2 regions of the Exiguobacterium sp. s95 genome follow, and region 2 is predicted to be linked to the other one. Evidence: riboswitches for the same ligand, from Rfam matches in the RefSeq annotation. Region 2 holds a riboswitch; the other holds the start of a gene.
What was found. Region 2 has a riboswitch for S-adenosylmethionine ahead of mtnK (S-methyl-5-thioribose kinase). Riboswitches for the same ligand answer to the same signal wherever they lie in the genome.
Positions count from the first base shown of each region.

Region 1: linked by a shared signal. The riboswitch ahead of KNP99_RS08970 (LLM class flavin-dependent oxidoreductase) and the one ahead of mtnK (S-methyl-5-thioribose kinase) in region 2 are both predicted to bind S-adenosylmethionine.

Region 1 covers NZ_JACSMM010000004.1:41,031-44,471, reverse strand. The annotation lists gene KNP99_RS08975 (ATP-grasp domain-containing protein) at 1-874, opposite strand, end outside; gene KNP99_RS08970 (LLM class flavin-dependent oxidoreductase) at 871-1,929, opposite strand; SAM riboswitch class I at 2,002-2,106, opposite strand; gene KNP99_RS08965 (DUF975 family protein) at 2,296-2,970, opposite strand; gene KNP99_RS08960 (DUF2325 domain-containing protein) at 3,037-3,441, opposite strand, start outside.
Region 2 covers NZ_JACSMM010000005.1:133,153-136,593, reverse strand. The annotation lists gene mtnA (S-methyl-5-thioribose-1-phosphate isomerase) at 1-774, opposite strand, end outside; gene mtnK (S-methyl-5-thioribose kinase) at 771-1,940, opposite strand; SAM riboswitch class I at 2,017-2,119, opposite strand; SAM riboswitch class I at 2,324-2,425, shown strand; gene KNP99_RS10495 (2,3-diketo-5-methylthiopentyl-1-phosphate enolase) at 2,506-3,441, shown strand, end outside.

The DNA.
Region 1 (3,441 bases), on a different contig from region 2:
CCGCTTCAGCGTCCGAATTGTAATTCGTATTCGTATTGACGTCGTACGTATAAATCGTCCCGTCTGCATCCTTGATGAACTCAATCCCGGCGACCGCGATTTTATTTTCTTGCAGGAACGCTTCATACTGGGCGATGATCGGGTCATCGAACCCGTCGACAATTTGGAATTTCATCGGTGTCTCTGCCGCCTCTTCTCCGACCGGGCAGAACAAATCATCGATGACACAAGCATCCGCGGGGCAGAGCTCGAATCCTTCCGACGTATCGACACGGACCGCATAGACGAACTTACCACCGACGAATTCACAACGCGTAATGTAGGGTTCAGGTGCTTGAATGTACTCTTGAATCAACGTGATGCCGTCGACCGGCTCATCGAATGTCGGTCCGTCAAGATACGTCTCGAGTGCTTCAATCGAGTGGAACAATTGAACGCCGAGTCCTTTACCGGCACGATTGTGTTTCGTGATGAACGACGATACTCCGATGTTTTGAGCGGCTTGGACGATTTGATCACGTCCGACGGCTGCCGTCGTTTTCGGAACACGGATACCTGCTTTTCGTAAGGCGGTGTATTGGTTGACCTTACTGACCTCGAGTCGTAACGCACGGGTTCCGTTGAAAACGGTCCGGTCATGTTCTTCGAGCCAAGCGAGGACCCCTTCCGTCAATTCTGGTGCATAGCGGTGCCCGCGCGTATGGGACGAGGCACTCATCCGGCTGTAAAAAACGCCTTCCGGTGGTGTTTCATCGAGTGGGACGACCCCTTCGTTGAGGTGCCACTGTTCATACGGTAAGTTGAGTTCCTCGAGTCGCTTGATTAAATGATCCGTCCATTCCTGATTTTCGTGTAAGATATGAATTTTCGTCATTTTAGTTGACCTACCTTTCGTTTCGCTTCGACGCGTGGCATGACCTCGCGGGCAAAGCGTTCCATTTCTTCGAGTTGCGGAGAAAATTGAAGCAAGAGCAATGTCACGCCGACTGCTTCAAATTCAAGAATCCGTTCTGCGATTTGATCCGGCGTCCCAATCAAGTTCGGACGCAGTCCCCGGTTTGAGACCGAATAGTCATTTCGTTTGACCTGTTGTTCGAGTTGCGATTTACTGACGAAGTCGTCATACCCGGCATATCCGGCACCGTCTTCTTTAACGTTCGTAATCCGGTGCCATTCTTCGAGCGCCGCTTCTTCCGTCTCGCGACAGATGATGTAGGCCGCCAGTCCGAAACTCGCAAGCGGCTGCTTCCCGGTCGCCGCGCGGCGGGTTTTCATATCCGTAATTTTCGTCGCGACTTCATCGACCGTTCCTCCATGCATGACATAGGCATCACAGTGATTGACGATCGTCTGTTTCCCCGTCTCACTCTCACCACCAGCGTAGAGCTTGATTCCGGGACGCTGAACGGGTTTCGGGTGAAGCTCTGCCCGTTCCAGCTGATAGTACGCCCCATCAAAACTATAGGGTGATGCGTCCGCCCATAATCCTTTCATGACCGTCACGAATTCTTTCGTCCGGGCATATCGTTCGTCATGGGCTGTAAAAATCCCATTGTATTGACGGGCTTCTTCCTCCCACCAGGCCGAGACGACGTTGAGCGTAAAACGTCCGTTACTCAACTGATCGAGGTTCGCCGCCATTTTTGCTGTCGTCGCCGGATTATGAAAACCGGGCCGGACGGCTGTCATGATTTCCAACCGTTCCGTTGTCGCCGCAATCGCCGCTGCCGTCGTCCACGCCTCAAGACTCGGTTCGGCTATTCCTTTAATGTCGTTTAAGTTCAATTCTGCAATCAATGTCGTAGAAAAGCCAATCCGTTCTGCCGTCTGTGCGACTTGTTTCGCATAATCGAATGTCGCTGGCATTTGTTCATCCTCGACGTTTCGTAACCAACCCCCGAAGATTGGTAACCAAAATCCGTATTCCATCCCCTGTGCCCCCTTTTTGCATAAAAAATCGCTCTTTTCGTTTAGAAAAGAGCGACGAATATCTACTGTCGGCTCTTATCTTCAAAGGAATAAATTCCTCTTGGAAGTAGCACCTTCCGCTCATGCGGGGTTGCTGAAGTGTCGTCGGGCCAGTCCCTCGACTTCTCGTGATAAGAATAATTGAAATTAGCGTACATCTTTTAGCAGAGTAAAGCAACCTTTAAACCTTCTTTTCCTATCGGAATTAAAAACATTTGGAAAATCACTCTGTTTCTTGATACTTCTTTGTCTAGAAGCTAAAAACAGGAATTGCACATCGGTTTAAGATGGCAATCCCTGCTTTGTATGGTGCTGTTCAAAATCAATTCATTCTGGTGATACGAACGGTGAGTCATTGTGATTTGCATCCATCATGGCTGTCCGGTGACCAGTCGTCGAAACTTCTTCCCCACGCACGCGATCGTAGAACTTCGCGATTGTGACGCTGAAGTACGGGCCAATCCAGAGGAAACCGATTCCGATCGTAACAATTCCGAGCAAGAACCAACCGATGAACGAAAGGACGAGGAAAAACGCCTCTTTTTTGTGTCCATCCATCATTTGGCGTGAACGCGTAATGGCATCAAGGATGCCAATCGATGGTTCGTCCCGAATGATGTAATACGTCAACATGTAAGAGAATGACTTAATGATTCCTGGAATGATGAAAAGTAAGAACCATAGCCCTAAGAAAAAGGTTTGGACGATTGACACTCCAATGGCTTTCAAGAACATTTTGTACGGCTCAAACAAATCGGCGACTTTCGTCTGCTCGTCTCGGGCGACAGATAGGGCGAGCCATGACCATCCCATTGCAACCGGTAAGGTCAACACCGTCAAGAGCATACCAATCAAGTCGATAAATTGGAACTCCTCTTCGGGTGAGGACGCAAATCCGTTCGGAACGCCTTGAATGATTAAGAACAACAACATCATTAATGCCATGAAGCCCCATCGTCCCTGCAACGACTCGCGCGCTGCTAATTTTAATTGTTTTGACATCGAAAGATCCTCCTCAAAAATAAGTGCTACCTTTCTTTACGGTTTATTTTTGAGGAGGTTTCATTTTTAACGCTTGTCTTTTAGTAAACGTTGGACCATTGCTTTTTCAAGTTGTTGCTGGCACGCCGTATACAAAGAGCGTCGTCCATCGAGTCGTTCAATCGCAAACGGAATATCGTGCTTTTTTGCTTGCACGAGGACATGTGCCGCTGCTGCGTGAGAAACCCGACTTTTGACGACGACGATCGCGTCCGTCTTTTTCGCGAGACAGGCGATTTTTTTTGCGGCTTGGGCGTCACCGCCAAGATGGATTAATTCAATCCCCGTCTCCGCAAAGAAGTCGCGGTAGACGGCGCGCTGTTGCTCATTACCGACGATGACGAGACGCATGCCGTCGTAGGAAGCAAAATCGAGTGCCGTTTTATCAACAAATTCGATTGGTTGACCGGGTAACGTCGTCGTATCGAGGCG
Region 2 (3,441 bases):
ACGTGCGAGTAACGCCAGCTGGAACGTCCCGATTTTATTGGCCGTATCCCCGTTACGGGTGATCCGGTCCGCGCCGACGATGATGGCGGTGATCTGCTTTTCCTTGATCGTATGCGCGACCATATTGTCCGTGATCAAGGTGACGTCAATCCCTGCCCGTTGCAGCTCCCATGTCGTCAAACGTGCCCCCTGCAACAAAGGCCGGGTTTCCGACGCATAGACGGATAACGGAATGCCTTGTTCTTTCGAGAGATAAAACGGGGCCAGTGCCGTCCCGTACGCCGCTGTCGCAATCGATCCGGCATTACAAATCGTCAACACCCGGTCTCCCGCTTGAAACAGCTCCAACGCATGCACACCGATTTGCCGTGACGTCTTGGCATCGGCTTCATAAAGGGCAAGTGCTTTTTGTTCCAGACGTTTCGGCAGTTCCTCGAGCGTTGTGCTCGAAAGGATAAGCTGATTGAGCGCATCGAGTACGTTCCGCAAATTGACGGCGGTCGGCCGGGTCGCCAGTAACTCCGCCGATACCGTCAACAGTTTTTGTTTGACCTCGTCAAGCGATCCCGTCGTCCGGAACGCTTCCTGCACGAGGACGAATCCACCGAACAGACTGATTGCCGGCGCCCCCCGGACACGAAGTTGTTTAATCGCCTCAACCGCTTGCGCCAAATCATGAATGACTTCGTACCGTTCTTCTTGCGGGAGACGGGTCTGATCAAGGATCTTTAAGCACGCCCGCTCATAGATGACACTACGGATAAACTCGCTCATCGGCTCAATTCCTCCGTCACGTCAAAATTCCGGAGATCGGTAAACGTCTTACATTCGCCGCGCCGTTTAATCAATGCCGTCCCGAGGCGTAACGCATGACGTTTCCGTTCAAGGCGCGTCGTAGCATCCGGAATTTGTTCCAAATCAGCGACCGGTGCCAAACCAATCGTCCGCCGGATCAGTTCACAACCGGCGAAACCGAGCGCGTCTTGGAGAATTGTACTGAGGACATCATCGACAAGCCCGGGTACCGTCCGGAACGGTTCGACGGCTTCCCGTTCCCAAAGTGCCGTGAACGTCGAAGCAAACGTCAGCCAGAACGTATCGATATCCTTCACCCGCGTCTCCCGCAACTCAGCATAGTTCGGATACGCCGCAAAGCAGAGGTGGGCAATGAACTGACCGACATCAAACCCGAACGGTCCGTAAAAAGCGAACTCCGGATCGATGATTTTCGTTTCGCCCGCCGAAGCAAAAATGCTTCCTGTATGTAAATCCCCGTGTAATAAGGCTTCCCCTTTCGTGATGAACAACGTTTCGAGCTTCGCCACTTCCCGCTTCAGTTTTTCGTCCTGCCAGAGCTGCTGTACGTCTGTTTCCAAGCCGCTCTCGATGTTGTTTGTTTCCGCGTCGTAAAACGGATCCGTAAAGATTAACTTTTCCGTGATGTCGCATAAATCCGGGTTGTAATAGTCACGTGCGACCTGCTTTTTTCCGACTGGACCGAGCGCAAAATCTGACGTGAAAAATAACGTCCGCGCCAAGTAAGAACCGACATGTTCTGCAAGGAGCGGATACGTTTCGCCGGCGAGCAATCCCGTCCGAACGATTTGCAGGTGCGACAAGTCCTCCATCACCGTATACGCTTCTTCATGACTGGCATGAAAGACCCGTGGAACGAATGGCGTCGCGTATTTTGCGAATTCCTTCAGTGCCAACTGTTCGATCCAGGCCCGCTCGAGTGACAAGGGCCAGCTTTCCCCGACGACTTTTGCATAAGGTAATGCCTGCTTCAAGATCAAACGTTCTTTCCCTGCCTGAATCCGAAAGACTAAGTTCAAGTTGCCGTCGCCGATTTCTTCTGCCGTCGCTTCTTCCTGTCCGATGAGTCCGAGTTCCCGGACACGTTTAATGGCGTCTTGTTCTGTAAATGCTTGATATGCCATCTTGCTTCCCCCTTCATTTCTACACAAAAAAACGCCGCTTTTCGTCATAGAAAAGAGGCGCGGGGTATCATCCGTCCTCTTATCTCTCAGACGAATGTCTGTTGGATGTAGCACCGTGCCGGATGGTCGGTTGCTGCGGCGTCTTCGGGCCAATTCCCTCTGCCAACTCACGATAAGAGTCATATGTGGTTGTTGTGTTCGATGTTGATTCGAATATTACGCCCGTCTTAAATCATCTGTCAATTCCAATTTTTAGTGAAAAACCATTTAAAAGACCGCCATCTATAGAAGCGGATTTCAAAAAAAATAAATTTTCAAAAAATTATTTGACATCACGTCCATCTCATGTAAAAATTGCAATTAGATTTCACAATTTCATCCAATTCTTATCAAGAGCAGACGGAGGGACGAGCCCTATGATGTCGCAGCAACCGACCAGTTGGCACGGTGCTAATTCTTGCAGCTAACACGCTGACAGATAAGAGTCCACGCGCAATTTTTCATGGTCTCTTGTCATTGACGAGGGACCATTTTTGTATTTTTTAACAAGGGAGAGACGACGATCATGGCGTACATTACCGCAACTTACCAACTCGGCGTGACCGATCAGTTACCAAAACGGGCAGAGCAAATCGCCCTCGGTCTGACGGTCGGCTCATGGACCGATTTGAATCACTTGGAACAACAACAGCTTGAATCCTTTAAAGGACAAGTCGTCCATACGGAAGAACACGACGGAAAAGGGTATGTCACGATCCGTTATCCGGAACACAACGTCTCACGAGACTTTTCGGCGATTTTGACGACCGTCTTCGGCAAGCTGTCACTCGACGGTCAAATCAAACTGACGGATCTTCAGCTTCCCGCTTCATTCACACCGGATTTCCCCGGTGCTAAATTCGGCATCGAGGGCGTCCGCCAATTGATCCAAGTCCATGATCGCCCCCTGTTGATGAGCATCTTCAAAGGCGTCATCGGACGGGATCTCGTTTTTTTACGGGAACAACTGGAAGCCCAGCTCGCCGGCGGGATTGATCTCGTCAAGGATGACGAAATCTTATACGACAATCCGCTGACACCGGCACTCGACCGGGCGCGGATTGGACGGGAAGTCCTCGATGCACACTATGAACGGACCGGTAAACGGGCCCTTTATGCGATTACATTGAGTGGTCCGGTCTTCCGCTTGAAAGAGCAGGCGAAACGACTGGTCGAAGCCGGAGCGACAGCCCTCCTGCTCAACACGTTTACATACGGGCTTGATGTCTTGCGGGAACTGGCAGCCGATCCGGAAATCCCGGTCCCGATCTTTAATCATCCGGCGTTGAGCGGTGCCTTGATCGCCAGTCCCGAGTACGGGATTGCCGCCCCGGTCCTGCTCGGAACGTTGCCGCGGATTGCCGGTGCCGACTTGACACTGTTCCCGTCGCCGTACGGGAATGTCGCCCTCGCCAAAGACTTGGCCCGCGGGATTGCCGTCGAAGCGACCCGAATCGGTGAG